DNA from 3 places in the Pseudocolwellia antarctica genome. Region 1 is predicted to be linked to each of the others. Evidence: predicted binding sites of a transcription regulator. Region 1 holds the regulator's gene; each other region holds the start of a gene.
What was found. The regulator sigma-54, encoded in region 1, starts transcription at its own class of promoters, with help from an activator protein. The targets are predictions, from matches to a motif close to GTTGGCACGNNNNTNGNNT.

Region 1 (4,953 bases):
TGACTTAGTACAAGTGATCACCGATGTTGATACAGGTGAAAAAACCTATATAGCTAAAGGAAAGCCAGCAACGTTTGAGCAAACATTAGACGATGGCAAGCCGATTAACTTACAAGCCAACGAAATTAGATACGAACCTTCTTTAAATACTGTGGTTATTTCAGGTAATGCATTATTACAACAAGACGGTAGTGAAGTAAGTGGTAGCAAAATTACTTATAACGCAGAAACAGAATATGTGAATGCTGAAAGTAATGAGAATGACAAAGTGAAAACAGTTATTCAGCCAAAAACTAAAACCAAAATAAACACAGACAAACCACTCGTTGAGGATATTCAATAAAGCATGGCTACCTCTACTCTAATTGCAAAAGGTTTGGCTAAATCATACAAAAGCCGTAAAGTTGTAAAAAATGTTGGCTTAACCGTTAACGCGGGTCAAATTGTTGGCTTACTCGGCCCAAATGGCGCAGGTAAAACAACCTCTTTTTACATGATTGTAGGTCTTGTACCTAACGATGAAGGCTCTATTGTTCTTAATGATGAAGATGTCACCTTATTACCTATGCATGAACGTGCTAGAAAAGGTATTGGTTACCTTCCTCAAGAAGCTTCAATTTTCAGAAAACTTAGCGTTTATGACAACATCATGGCCATTTTACAAACGCAAAAAGCTTTAAACCAAGTTGAACGCGAAGCAAAGTTAGAGCACTTACTAGAAGAGTTTAATATAGGCCACATAAAAGACAATTTAGGTATGAGTTTATCGGGTGGTGAGCGTCGCAGAGTAGAAATTGCACGAGCATTAGCCGCAGACCCTAAGTTTATATTATTAGATGAACCTTTTGCGGGTGTCGACCCTATCTCTGTAGGTGATATTAAAAAGATTATTCTACACTTAAAAGAACGAGGCATCGGCATACTCATAACAGACCATAATGTTCGTGAAACACTTGATGTATGTGAACATGCCTATATTGTAAGTCATGGTGAATTAATCGCAGAAGGTAATGCTGATGAGATACTTTCAAATCAACATGTAAGAGATGTATACCTTGGCGAACAATTTACGCTATAGTTATCAATAAGTATCAATAATGTTTATATGATTAATAGGATAAATAATACGTAGATGCGCCCTTCTTTACAACTCCGTATAGGACAACATCTAACGATGACACCTCAGTTGCAACAAGCAATAAAGTTGCTGCAACTATCAACGTTAGATTTACAACAGGAAATTCAAGAAGCTTTGGAGAATAACCCGTTGCTTGAAGTTGATGAGAGTTCCCCTAACTCTCAGGATAGTTCCGTTAATAATTTAGAAGATGCATTCTCTGCAAACGCAAAAGCGGATACAGATAAAGGCAGCACTGACGGTTCAGAAGACTCTACTCCCTCTATTGATGAAATATCAACGACTGAAGCGATGAGCAATACCGACATCCCCGAAGAACTTAATATAGATACCACATGGGATGAAAGCTACAGCGCAGGTATTTCTAATACAGGTAGTATTAGCTCTCCTTCTGAAGATTATACCTATCAAGGTGAAACCAAAGATTCTCTACAAGATCATCTTTTGTGGCAAATGGAACTAACTCCTTTTAGTGATACCGATAAAACCATCGCCATAGCCATTATTGAAGCTATTGATGAGTCAGGATACCTAACGGTTTCTTGTGAAGACATTCTCGATTGTGTTGGTATTGAAGATCTTGAATTAGACGAAGTTCAAGCCGTACTAAAACGTATTAATGTTTTTGATCCTGTAGGTGTAGGTGCACGTTCTGTTGCTGATTGTTTACTGATACAACTTAATCAATTTGATACCGCTACACCTTGGCTTAAAGAAAGTAAACAAGTTGTAAAAGAGCATATAGATTTATTAGGTAATAGAGATTACCGTCAATTAATGCGTAAAACGCGTTTAAAAGAAGATCAACTACGCGAAGTATTACGCTTAATTCAATCATTAGATCCTCGTCCTGGCGACAGTGTTGTTAAAAGTGATGAACAATACGTGATCCCTGATGTTTCCGTTGAAAAGAAAAATGGTCGCTGGGTAGTAGAATTAAACCCAGACACAGCACCTAAGCTTTCTGTAAATCAACAGTATGCATCGATGAGCCGCTCAATGAAGTCATCAAACGATACACAATATATACGTTCTAACTTGCAAGAAGCTAAATGGTTTATTAAAAGTTTAGAAAGTAGGAACGATACATTATTAAAAGTGTCAAATTGTATAGTGCAGCGTCAACAGGGCTTTTTTGAACATGGTCCTGAATCCATGAGACCTATGGTTTTAAATGACATTGCTGAAGCAGTAGATATGCATGAATCAACAATTTCTCGCGTAACTACTCAAAAGTACATGCATACCCCAAGAGGGATTTTTGAACTTAAATACTTTTTCTCAAGCCATGTAAGCACTGATAATGGTGGTGACTGTTCTTCTACAGCAATAAGAGAGCTTATTAAGAAACTTGTTGCCGCAGAAATTCCAGCAAAACCATTAAGTGATAACAAAATGGCAGAAATCCTTGCTGAGCAAGGTATCAAAGTCGCGCGTCGTACTGTCGCGAAATATAGAGAGTCATTATCAATACCGCCGTCGAATCAACGTAAGAGCTTAATATAATTTTCCAATATGACTAAAAGAGGACGTTAACTTATGCAAATAAACCTAACAGGCCACCATGTAGATATCACTAACTCTTTACGCGAATATGTTAATACGAAATTTTTAAGGCTAGAACGACATATTGATCAAATTAATAATGTATATGTAGTATTAACAGTTGAGAAAATAAACCAAATTGCTGAAGCAACTGTTCATTTAAAAGGTACAGAAGTTCATGCAACGGCAGACAATCAAGATATGTACGCTTCAATCGATGCTTTAATTGAAAAGTTAGATCGTCAAATTTTGAAGTACAAAGGCAAAACCGCAACCCATTAACTCAGTAGAATAAAGTAGGCTTTAGAAGTAATTATGACTTTGCAAGATATCTTATTACCAGATTGCACATGTTGTGCAATTTCTGGTTCTAGCAAGAAACGAATTTTAGACCAAATTTGCACCATAGCCTCCGACAAAATTTCTGAGCATAGTCCGTACGAGTTATTAGAAAGTTTAGTGTCTAGAGAAAAACTAGGCTCTACAGGAATTGGCAATGGCATTGCAATCCCTCATGGGCGACTGGCAAATGCTAAGTCTGTGGTTGCTGTTGTCGTAACTACTGAAACACCTATTGACTTTGACGCGATAGACAATAAACCTGTCGATATTTTTATTGCCCTATTTGTTCCCGAAGATGCTTGTAAAGAGCACTTAACGACTTTACAAAGTATTGCTAAGTTATTCGGCAATAAGCAAATAGCTAAGCAAGTTAGAAAGTGTCAAAGTAATGAAGAATTGTTCAAGCTTATCCAACAAAACACATAAAAAAGGATCGAACAGCTCAATGAAGTTAATTATCGTAAGTGGACGTTCAGGTTCAGGAAAATCAGTAGCCTTAAGAGTACTAGAAGATTTAGGTTACTATTGTGTTGATAATATCCCTGTAAATTTATTGCCTGCACTCGTGCATACCGTGATCAACGATTACGAAAATGTAGCGGTAAGTATTGATGTTCGTAATTTACCTAACAATCCTCAAGATGTTTCCGAAATATTAGATTACCTACCGAATACCGTTGATTTAAACATTTTATATCTGGATGCTGACGACAGTGATCTTATAAGACGCTTCAGTGAAACCAGAAGATTACATCCGCTAATTAAAAAGAATATAGCGCTTGATCAAGCGATTGCATTAGAGAAGAAGTTACTCGAGCCTATTTCAACACGTACAGGGCTTTATATTAATACTAGCCAACTATCTCCTCATCAGCTTGCCGATTTAGTCAGAGAAAGAATTCTCGGTAAAAAGTCAGGTTCTATGGTGGTAGTATTTGAATCTTTTGGTTTTAAGCATGGCGTACCACAAGATGCTGACTATGTATTTGATGCACGGTTCTTACCTAATCCTTTTTGGGATAAAGAACTAAAAACTTATACTGGATTAGATCAGCCAGTTAAAGACTTTCTTTCTAGCCAACCTATCGTTACTAAGTTTATTTGGCAAATTAATAGCTTTATGATGACATGGTTACCTCATTTAGAGCGTAATAACCGCAGCTATGTAACCATAGCAATTGGCTGTACTGGTGGTAAACATCGCTCAGTTTATATTGCAGAACTGTTGGCTAACAATTTAAGAAAAGAACGTGAAGACGTACAATCTCGTCACCGAGACATCACCATATCAAGTACATAAAATAAGAAAAACAACATTATGATCACATGCGAAAAAACACTTATTATCAGCAACAAACTTGGTTTACATGCAAGAGCAGCAACAAAGCTTGCTCAACTATGTCAAAAGTTCGATGCATCAGTTACTGTTTCGTTAAACGATAACTCTGCTGATGCCAGTAGTATTATGGGATTAATGTTGCTTGCAGGTAGCCAAGGAAAAAGCGTTACCGTAGTCACTGAAGGTGTTGATGCTAAAGCCGCTATTGATAGTATTTGTCAGTTATTCTCAGACAAGTTTGATGAAGAAGAATAATACTTATTATTTATACACCTAGCGCCAAATTCAATCATACCAACATAAAGAAAAAAGCTGATAAAACAATTGAGTTAGGATAGAATATTTATTATCAGTAGCCCCTAATACAGTCATATCCGATACAAATAACACGTACTATTTAATATTAATTTCATATAAATAGTTCAAAATTGATAATCGCAGACTTTACTTCAACTGAACTCAAATTACGGGCTGAGCATACCCACCTAATTCGTACATGAAGGGTTTATGGCAGAAATAGCAGAACAAGAATATAACCAACAAAGACTCCTCGAAGTTAATGCCGCTCTCAGCAGTGGTATGTTTGTGC
Region 2 (4,953 bases), 1.1 Mb from region 1:
CACAAATACCTACACGTTGGATTGATCAAGGTGCAATTCAAGCCTTACCTATTTTCAAAGTGGCTTCTAGAATTCAATCGGGATTAGTTGAAATTGCACTTTCTGAGTTTGTTGCCGATAAAACAAATTGGCGAGCTATGCTAAAAGGTTCACCAGAGAAAATAGATTTAATTGCTAGAGCAAAAGAATTAAAACCTAAAATTTCTCAAAAACTTGCCGATATTGCACTACAATATGGTAATGATGCTGTTGAATCACTTGATAGTGAAGTAATTGAATTAAATTACCCAGTACAGCAGTACTTAGAAAAGATAAGTTCTTTTAATTTTGACAAAACGCCAATTGTTTCAGGTGTTTTACTAGGAATTAAAGGGCAATACCTTATTTTTGATAAAGGAGTTATTAATATGCGTAAATTTACTTCATACCATATTAATCTAAAATGGACTTAAGCTAACAAACGGTTAGCGATGCAAAGCATTACTTTGTAAATAGTTGTAGGTCTACATTTTTATTACCTTTAGGAAATTATGTTATGAATGCGTTTGAATGTGCAGAAAATGCTGAAGAAGTTTTTATTCTTTCGGACTCTTTTTCTCGTATAAAAGAATTAATTGATAATGATTCATCAACCATTGATGACATAGCTGACATTATAATTTTAGATCCTACCTTATCAATAACGATCCTTAAGTTAGCGAATAGCTCGTTTTTTAATTATCCAGGTAAGATAGAAACCATTTCAAAAGCTGTTTTAGTTTTAGGTATCACCGAAGTTTATAATTTAATTATTGCTTACTTTATTACAGACGCATTTAAATCGATTGATGGTGACCCCGAATATTTAGAAAGCTTTTGGGAACAAGCTGTTGATTGTGCTTTAATTATTAAATTTTTAGGGACAGAATTAAATGTACCTAATGCAGAACGCTTATTTATATTAGGTTTATTACATAATATTGGCGAACTAGCGGTACACCAAAGTATGCCGACTAAAATTGAAGCTTGTAATACTTTTACCTCTGCTGAACTGCCATGGGATAAACAAAAAAGTGAAATTGGATTTACTTATGCGGAATGTAGTGGCGATTTACTTAAGCTGTGGCAGCTACCTTATACTTTAATTGAGCCTATTCGAGATCAAGACCAATACGACTTTGAATTTGCAACAGTTGAAACTAAGTTATTGTATTTATCTAAACGCGCCATGCTATTGAATTATAGTTGTAAAAAACATAAGCCATCTTCATTGATTAGCGCCGAAATATTGGCTGATTTAAAAGTTAACCCTAAGATGATACTTGCTGCTAACCATTTTTGTAATGTTGATCGACTCAGTATTTTATCTATTTTATCTCCAGGATCTTCTGTTATTTTTTAAAAGTTCTATATAAAAAACTCAATAGATATAAATTGGCTTTAAGTTTATATCTATTGAATTCCCCTCCGATTATTTTCTCTAAATTCAGCTTATTAATTAAAGACTAAATCTTGCCTCTATTTTTGCACCAATTAATATCATGCCAAACTTCTACTGGTTTGTTTTGGTGCAATAAAAACATTGAAAATACATTTTAACCTTTTAACTATTTGATTTTTATTGTAAAAATTAATTGGCATACCATTTGTATATTAGATGTTAATACAAAACATAGGGGTCAACTAAATGAAAATAATAAATGCAATAATAAAGCCTTTCAAGCTTGATGATGTTCGTGAAGCTATATCTGAAATAGGTGTTGAAGGTCTTACTGTGAGTGAAGTTAAAGGCTTCGGTCGTCAGAAAGGTCATACCGAGCTTTATCGTGGTGCTGAATACCAAGTAGATTTTTTACCTAAAGTGAAATTGGAAATTGCTGTAAACGACGATATTGTTGAGCGTTTAGTTGAAGTAATCGCTAAAGCAGCTTACACAGGTAAAATTGGCGATGGTAAAATCTTCGTATACAACTTAGAACAAGCTGTACGTATTCGTACTGGCGAAAACGATGCTGAAGCACTTTAAGGAGTAATTATTATGGAACAAAATATTTTTCAACTTCAATATGCAATGGACACATTTTATTTCTTAATTTGTGGTGCATTAGTTATGTGGATGGCTGCTGGTTTCTCAATGTTAGAAGCGGGTTTAGTTAGAGCTAAAAACACCACTGAAATATTAACTAAGAACGTAGCCTTATATGCTATTTCTTCAATCATGTATTTAGTTATCGGTTACGACATCATGTACGGTGGTGGTGTATTCTTAAACGGTATTGCACTTGACGGTGCTGCAGATGCAGATGCTCTAGTTGCAACTGTTTTAGCTGAGTCTGCTGAAGCTGGTTTTGACGGTGGTTCAGTTTACTCAAACGCTTCTGACTTCTTTTTCCAAGTAGTATTCGTTGCTACAGCAATGTCTATTGTTTCTGGTGCAGTTGCTGAGCGTATGAAGCTTTGGGCTTTCTTAGCATTTACAGTTGTTTTAACTGGCTTTATCTACCCTATGGAAGGTAGCTGGACTTGGAATGGCGATGCTGTATTTGGTTTATATACATTAGGTGACCTTGGTTTCTCTGATTTCGCTGGTTCAGGTATCGTACATATGGCTGGTGCTTCTGCTGCTTTAGCTGGTGTATTATTACTTGGTGCTCGTAAAGGTAAATACACTGCAGACGGTAAAGTAAACGCTATCCCAGGTGCTAACTTACCAATGGCAACATTAGGTACATTCATTTTATGGATGGGTTGGTTTGGTTTTAACGGTGGTTCTGTATTAAAACTTGGCGATATCAGCAGTGCAAACTCTGTTGCTATGGTATTTTTAAATACTAACGCTGCTGCTGCTGCAGGTGCTGTTGCCGCTTTATTATTTGCTAAAATCTTATTTAAGAAAGCAGATTTAACTATGTGTTTAAACGGTGCGTTAGCAGGTCTTGTTGCTATTACAGCTGAACCTTCAACACCTACTCCAATTCAAGCAACTATCTTTGGTGCTATCGCTGGTATCATCGTAGTATTATCTATCTTAGCGCTTGATAAAATTAAGATTGATGATCCTGTAGGTGCTATCTCTGTTCACGGTGTAGTTGGTTTATTTGGTTTATTATTAGTACCAGTAACTAACTCTGCATCTTCATTTAGTGGTCAGCTGATTGGTGCTGCAACTATATTTACTTGGGTATTTGTAACAAGTTTCATCGTTTGGTTTGTATTGAAACTAGTAATGGGTATTCGTGTAACAGAAGAAGAAGAATACGAAGGTGTTGATAAGGCTGATTGTGGTATGGAAGCATACCCTGAATTTACACGCGGCTAATTACGTGTAAAGTAAGCTTATTAAACATGTAAAGCAGCCTACGGGCTGCTTTTTTAATATTTATCATTTGATATTTTTACAGTGTTTATAATCAGTTAGAATCGACTATATTCGATGATTCTTTCATCAAAGTATTAAAAGTAGTTTATAATACTTAAGATTATAAAAAAGCTACGTTAAAGCTTTTCTACAATAGAATTATGATCATCTCCTTAAATAATAAAATGTGTAAAATAAAGTCGTAACAGACAAATAGGATTTTTATGGCTAGAGAGCAATTTGGTGTTTGTGCAGAACCTAACTTACATGGCAATTATCTGCTGTTTAATGTTTTAGATGATAAAAAAGATTACTTGCGCCAAGCATTATCAAGACTTCCAGCTTTACTCGATAAATACGCCGACAGATTTTCTGAAGCCAACCTTATTGGTGTTTTTGCTATAGGCGCTGGTTATTGGGATGAGTTTTATCCTAACGCTCGTCCTAAAGAGTTAACCAACTTTCCGCTAATGGCTTGCGAAGATCGTACTGCTCCAGCGAACAATTACGATCTTTATATAGAAATAAGAAGTGATCGGGCAGACGTAAACCACATCGTTACAACTAAAGTTTGTGCCTTATTAGGAGACAGTGTTGAGTTAGCTGAACAAGTACGTGCATTTCGTTTTCTTGATGGCAGGGATTTAACCGGTTTTGTTGACGGTACCGAAAACCCTAAAGGTATGCATAGAAGAGAAGTCGCTTTAGTGAGTGAAGATGAAGACAGTGAATTTGCCAAAGGCAGTTATTTACATGTTCAGCGTTATCGTCATAACTTAAATCTATGGAATACGTTAGAAGTTAAAGCGCAAGAAGATGTGTTTGCGCGTACAAAAATTGATAACGAAGAATATAGTACAGAAAACAAATTACCTACATCTCACATTAAACGTACGGGTTTAAAGGATGAAGAGGGTAATGCCCTTGAGATATTAAGACAAAGCATGCCTTATGGCGATATGAAGCAACAAGGTTTGTTTTTTGTATCTTACTGTCAATCTCCTAAGCCTTTTGAAATTATGCTTAAAAGTATGATTTTTGGTGATGAGAATGGAGATTTTGATCATATGCTGAAATATACACAAGCAGAAACTGGCGCAGCTTTCTTTGCACCAAGTTTAACATTCTTAGAAAAGCTGGCTGACGACATCGATAGCTAGGTACGAATATAGAAACATAATAAGAGCAGTATAAATACTCAGATCAAAGTCTAGTTTTACCGCTCTTTTTTTTTGCTTAAAATATAAAGTCAGTTAATCACATTAATGAACCTGAACTCGGTTTAAGGTGTTTTTAATTCATTGGAATTATGACTAATAAAATTTAACGATGAAGCAAGTAAAAATAGCTGTTAACGTTTAATATTTTTTGACGTTTATATATCAAGAAATGATTTTTATAAACGAAGAAGAGGTTTTTTAATTAAATACTTCAGAAGGGATCAAACAAGGTAAACAAAGAAGCGTTAATAATTACTGACTTCTTCATTTACCAATAGGGACAAAGTTAAAAGTTTTTAGAAAAAAGTACTTCTAATCTTTCAATCGTCTTTTGTATTTTTGTTACATCAGTTGGTGCTATAAATATAGTATCGTCACCCGCAATTGTTCCCAACA
Region 3 (4,953 bases), 1.7 Mb from region 1:
GTAAAACCCCGCCTTTAGTGGCCTGATATAAACCCGCCACTACATTCAATACTGTTGATTTACCGCAGCCAGAATGTCCAATAAGTGAAATAAACTCGCCTTTTTTGATTTGTAAATCTACATCTTTTAACGCGGTAAAGTCTCCCTTAGGTGTTGGGAATACCATGTCGATTTTGCTTATATTTAATAATGTAGTCATAATTTTTCTTCCTTATCGTAAATGACTTGAGCAAGTACGATTTGGTAAATGTATGGTTGTATGTACTTAGTGATAGTTGGCGACTAAAGCTTTGCGCTTTCTTTGTTCCAAGACACGTGGTATTGAATTTTCTGCATAGTTCGGTCTAATAAAAAGCCTATCAAACCAATAACAACAACTGCCGTCATAATTCTACTTAAAGATTCTGAACTACCGTTTTGAAATTCGTCCCAAACAAACTTGCCTAAACCAGGGTTTTGCGCCAGCATCTCAGCTGCAATTAACACCATCCAAGCAACACCTAACGACATTCTCATCCCTGTAAAAATTGAAGGTATAGCTGCAGGTATAACAATTTTTTGAATGTGTTTTATCTTAGGTAAACGTAATACTTTACTGACGTTGTCCCAATCTTGATTAATACTCGCAACACCTACTGAAGTGTTTATAACCATTGGCCAAATACAACAAAGGGTTACAGTAATTAACGAGTTAACAAACGATTTAGCAAAGTAAGGGTCATCCGACACATACAAAGCACTTACCGCCATAGTCACTAATGGCAACCAAGCTAAAGGAGAAACAGGTTTGAACACTTGAATGATTGGGTTTATCGCCATGTTTAGGTTTTTACTTAAACCTATGGCTATACCCAAAGGTATGGCAAGTAATGCAGCTAATAGAAATCCGCTCATCACCGTGATTAAGCTAGTAATAATTTGATCTAAGAAGGTTTCTTTACCTGTATACGAACGGATTTTAGCTTCGTAGTTAGGATCTTGTGCAATACGTTTAGCATTACGGTCTTCTTGTCTTTTATAGAAAGCATCAGCCTTATCGCGTTCAGCAACATGCTCATGATAAAGGTTTACCATTTGAGTGCTAACTTCTGCGGGGCCTGGGAACTTGCCTAAAGAGGTATTAATACTACTGGCTGCTAAGGTCCATAAAAATAGAAAAATTAGCATACCTATCATAGGTAATAATACGGGTTTTGCATATTCGCTAAAGCGAGTGAACTTTTGTTTAAACACTTTCACTTCTTTAAGTGCAGCGCTACTGGTTACAAATTTACTTATTAAGGTGGTCACAATTATTTCCTTAATACGTAGGCCTTATTACTGACCTACGTAATTAATCAATTAAGCTTAAACTGAATGAATCGATATTAAATTTTATCGTCTGATTTCAAACCAATTTTAAATTGATTAATATAAGCATTAGGCTCGTTACCGTCGTAAACCAAGTTATCAATAAAGTGAGTTTGTGGTTTACGGAATCCTGTTTCATTTTCAAAGTCAGGGAATTCTGATGCCTTAATTAATTTGTCAGCAATAAGTGACTTAGCTGCAGCAATGTAGATGTCTGGGCGGTATACTTTTTTCGCTATATCTTTGTACCAGCTATCAGGTTTGCTATCGCTAATTTGTCCCCAACGACGCATTTGTGTTAAATACCAAATAGCATCTGAGTAATAAGGATAAGTCGCGTTATGACGGAAGAATACGTTGAAGTCAGGCACTGCTCGTTTATCACCTTTCTCATATTCAAAAGTCCCTGTCATTGAATTAGCAATAACGTTGTAATCTGCTCCTACATAATTTGATTGCGATAATATTTTCACCGCTTCTGGACGGTTAGCATTATCGTTATCATCTAACCATTTAGCTGCACGTATTAAAGCGCGAGTTAAACGTAAGGTTGTATTTGGGTATTTTTCAGTGAAAGACTTAGATAAACCAAATACTTTCTCTGGGTTGTTTTTCCATATTTCGTAATCGGTAACAACGGGAACACCAATACCTTTAAATACTGCTTGTTGGTTCCAAGGTTCACCTACACAATAGCCATATATAGTGCCCGCTTCCATTGTTGCTGGCATTTGTGGTGGTGGTGTTACCGATAGTAGTGCTTGTGCGTCAATAGTGCCTGAAGTGTCACCTTTATGTGGTGCATAAAACCCTGGATGAATGCCCCCTGCCGCTAACCAATAACGTAACTCGTAGTTATGCGTTGATACAGGAAACACCATACCCATTTTGAATGGCTTTCCTTGGTCTATATAGCTTTCTACTACAGGTTTTAAAGCATCAGCTTTGATTGGATGAACTGGACGTCCGTCTGCCATTTTTGGAATGTGTGGCTTCATTTGTTCCCATATCTTGTTAGATACCGTAATGGCGTTACCATTTAAGTCCATTGAAAACGGTGTAACAATCTCAGCTTTAGTACCATAACCAATTGTTGCTGCTATAGGTTGACCTGCTAACATATGAGCACCATCTAAACGCCCATCAATTACACCATCTAATAATACTTTCCAGTTAGCTTGAGCTTCTATAGTTACGTACAAACCTTCATCTTCAAAATAGCCTTTTTCATAAGCTATTGCGATAGGTGCCATATCAGTTAATTTTATAAAACCAAACTTAAGTTCTTCTTTTTCAGCAAAGCCAATTTCATCAGCAGATACGGTTAATGTAGTAACTGCACCAGCCAATAAACAGCTACTAGCAATAATGGCGCTACAAATTTTCTTATTAAAGTTTTTTAACGGTTTAGCAAACATTGTTTTCTCCAAATAGTGAAGCTTGTCGTGACTAAATTTATATCCAGTTTTAACAAACCAAAATGCTAAACTAATAAATAACTACGCCGTTGCAGCAACATCAGTTTAAGGGGTGTAAGAGCTATTACTCTTAACGTTTACTATTTCACTTTTGTAATAATAAACAGGGTGTCTTAACTTTTTAAATACATAGTGTTAAGCACAAACATTTCTAATACTTATATGCCTAATACTTTATTTAAAAAGCACTTCTATAATAAATAGATATATTGCGAATACTGTGCCAAAAAACATTTAACGATTAAAAACAGACGCTTAACAAGTTTCACGTATATTTTTATGATATTGAAATGGGTAGAACTGCACTTTCATCGAACAATTACTCAATTATTTGGTGCGAAGTTTTTGCACTTATATTGAACAGGAAATGGATTTTTTGGTGCGTTACAGGAGAAGTAGGTAAAGCAGTTGATAACAGATATGAATTCAATTTAATGCATATTTATCTAGTCGATATTTTACGGATTTTATTGTTGATTTTTGTTGAGTTAGACCCGCTATTTATCTTGTTTTTTTACGACCTAAACAAGAAAAACGATAAATATAAAGCACGAGGTGAAAGGTATTTTCGGAGTTTGAGCCAATCAATTCAAGATGGTTTTTATAAAGTAATACACGATAAAAACATCTTAAACCGAGATCTATTGCCTTATAAAATTGAAGCTAACGAAATAATATTTTTAGCGACATCTTCAACTTTCTGACCGTTGTTCATCGCCATTTTTCTTATGTTGTGATACGCCTCTTGCTCAGTAAATCTCTTGTTTTTCATCAATAATAATTTGGCTTGTTCTACAGTGCGTTGGTGCGTTAGCTTATTCTTAGTGATCGCCAACTCTTGCTTTAAAGTTTGATGATAAACAAAGCGTGCAATAGCAGTATCTAATATCGATTTGATCCGCCTGAAGTCTGTTTCCCCTGCTACATAAGCTGTAACGCCTGATTTAATCAATACGTTAATTAAATCAGTACCATCTTGCTCTGAAAACATCACAATAGGTTTAAGAGCATTACTTGAAATGTAGTTTAAGCTTGCAAGCATGCGCTCTTTTGGAAACTCAACATCAATAACAATTACATCAGGATCATGTTGTTCAACTTCTCTAGCTAAAGAAATAGAATCAGTAACTTCATCGACACCACTTTCAGTACTTACAAGAGCTCCATCCATAAACAAGCTATTGGTACTAAGCACACAACAGACTTCATATTCAGAATCAGCAAGAACCTCAACAATATTATTTTGTTTATAGTTTTGATTCTCAATTAACAGGATTTTAATTTTAGGCTTAGCAACCATTTGGTTTGAATGATTATTTATAGAGTTCATATCATTTCTCGATAACTATAAAGCATATATTGGTTGGTTATTATTCAAAAAACAGACCAAGACGATCAGAGTAAATTTAACTTTAAAATCAGTTAGTTAAACATTCAGGTTGATATAGGCGAGTGCTGAATGACCTTAAATGATGCAGCGCTGCGCTAAAGTGGGATTTTACGAAGCTTTACGTATGTTCAAAGAAGACCTAATTTATACCAAACGGATTAATTTATTGAGCAACTTAGAGCTACATTAGCAAGCTTAGAACAAGCAAAATTGATTAAACATAGTTATTCTATATTTTTTTAATTTTGTGATGTTATCAGTTTGCTAATGAGCTCCCGAAGGGCGAGAATTTAATCCGTTTGGTATTACATATGAATTTAGGTGTAAGTTTGCTTGGGTATATCAGCGTATTACTTTAAAGAGTGTTAATGACTTTAGGGATATTAGATATAGTTTATGGGTGTTTCGGATGGCTTTAGAGAGTGTTTGATATTACTGTTACAAGTTTCATATCCAATTTACGGATCTCATTTTAACGTTTTGTTCTCAGCTTAAGCTCAATATCAGATCTTATTTAAACTTTAGCTATTACGTAAAGCTTATCGGTAAAGCTATACGAACTGAGTGACAATTCTAAAGCTATTATAAACAGCACCTGTAACTTATAAACGCTGTTGTAACAACAATTATAAGCTAAAGGTTTATGTTAAATACGTTAGTAGTTTATCCGCAATAATTTTAGCGCTTAAACTGCTTAATGATATTTTCTCAACTAAATTAATACTGTCTTCTGCT

Region 2: a site for sigma-54 is predicted at 1,613-1,631, ahead of glnK (P-II family nitrogen regulator). Genes of this name have one in related genera too.
Region 3: a site for sigma-54 is predicted at 3,038-3,056, ahead of ACPUVN_RS06145 (CmpA/NrtA family ABC transporter substrate-binding protein). Genes of this name have one in related genera too.

Annotation. Positions count from the first base shown of each region.
Region 1 covers NZ_CP187926.1:4,262,471-4,267,423, reverse strand. Annotated here, with positions in the region: gene lptA (lipopolysaccharide transport periplasmic protein LptA) at 1-343, shown strand, start outside; gene lptB (LPS export ABC transporter ATP-binding protein) at 347-1,078, shown strand; gene ACPUVN_RS18475 (RNA polymerase factor sigma-54) at 1,133-2,644, shown strand; gene hpf (ribosome hibernation promoting factor) at 2,678-2,965, shown strand; gene ptsN (PTS IIA-like nitrogen regulatory protein PtsN) at 2,999-3,451, shown strand; gene rapZ (RNase adapter RapZ) at 3,471-4,325, shown strand; gene ACPUVN_RS18455 (HPr family phosphocarrier protein) at 4,344-4,619, shown strand; gene mgtE (magnesium transporter) at 4,872-4,953, shown strand, end outside.
Region 2 covers NZ_CP187926.1:3,141,838-3,146,790, reverse strand. Annotated here, with positions in the region: gene ACPUVN_RS13590 (DUF2797 domain-containing protein) at 1-452, shown strand, start outside; gene ACPUVN_RS13585 (HDOD domain-containing protein) at 536-1,381, shown strand; gene glnK (P-II family nitrogen regulator) at 1,667-2,005, shown strand; gene ACPUVN_RS13575 (ammonium transporter) at 2,018-3,298, shown strand; gene ACPUVN_RS13570 (Dyp-type peroxidase) at 3,562-4,497, shown strand; gene argR (transcriptional regulator ArgR) at 4,844-4,953, opposite strand, start outside.
Region 3 covers NZ_CP187926.1:1,406,401-1,411,353, reverse strand. Annotated here, with positions in the region: gene ACPUVN_RS06155 (ABC transporter ATP-binding protein) at 1-199, opposite strand, end outside; gene ACPUVN_RS06150 (ABC transporter permease) at 283-1,176, opposite strand; gene ACPUVN_RS06145 (CmpA/NrtA family ABC transporter substrate-binding protein) at 1,368-2,768, opposite strand; gene ACPUVN_RS06140 (ANTAR domain-containing response regulator) at 3,478-4,158, opposite strand; gene ACPUVN_RS06135 (hypothetical protein) at 4,860-4,953, opposite strand, start outside.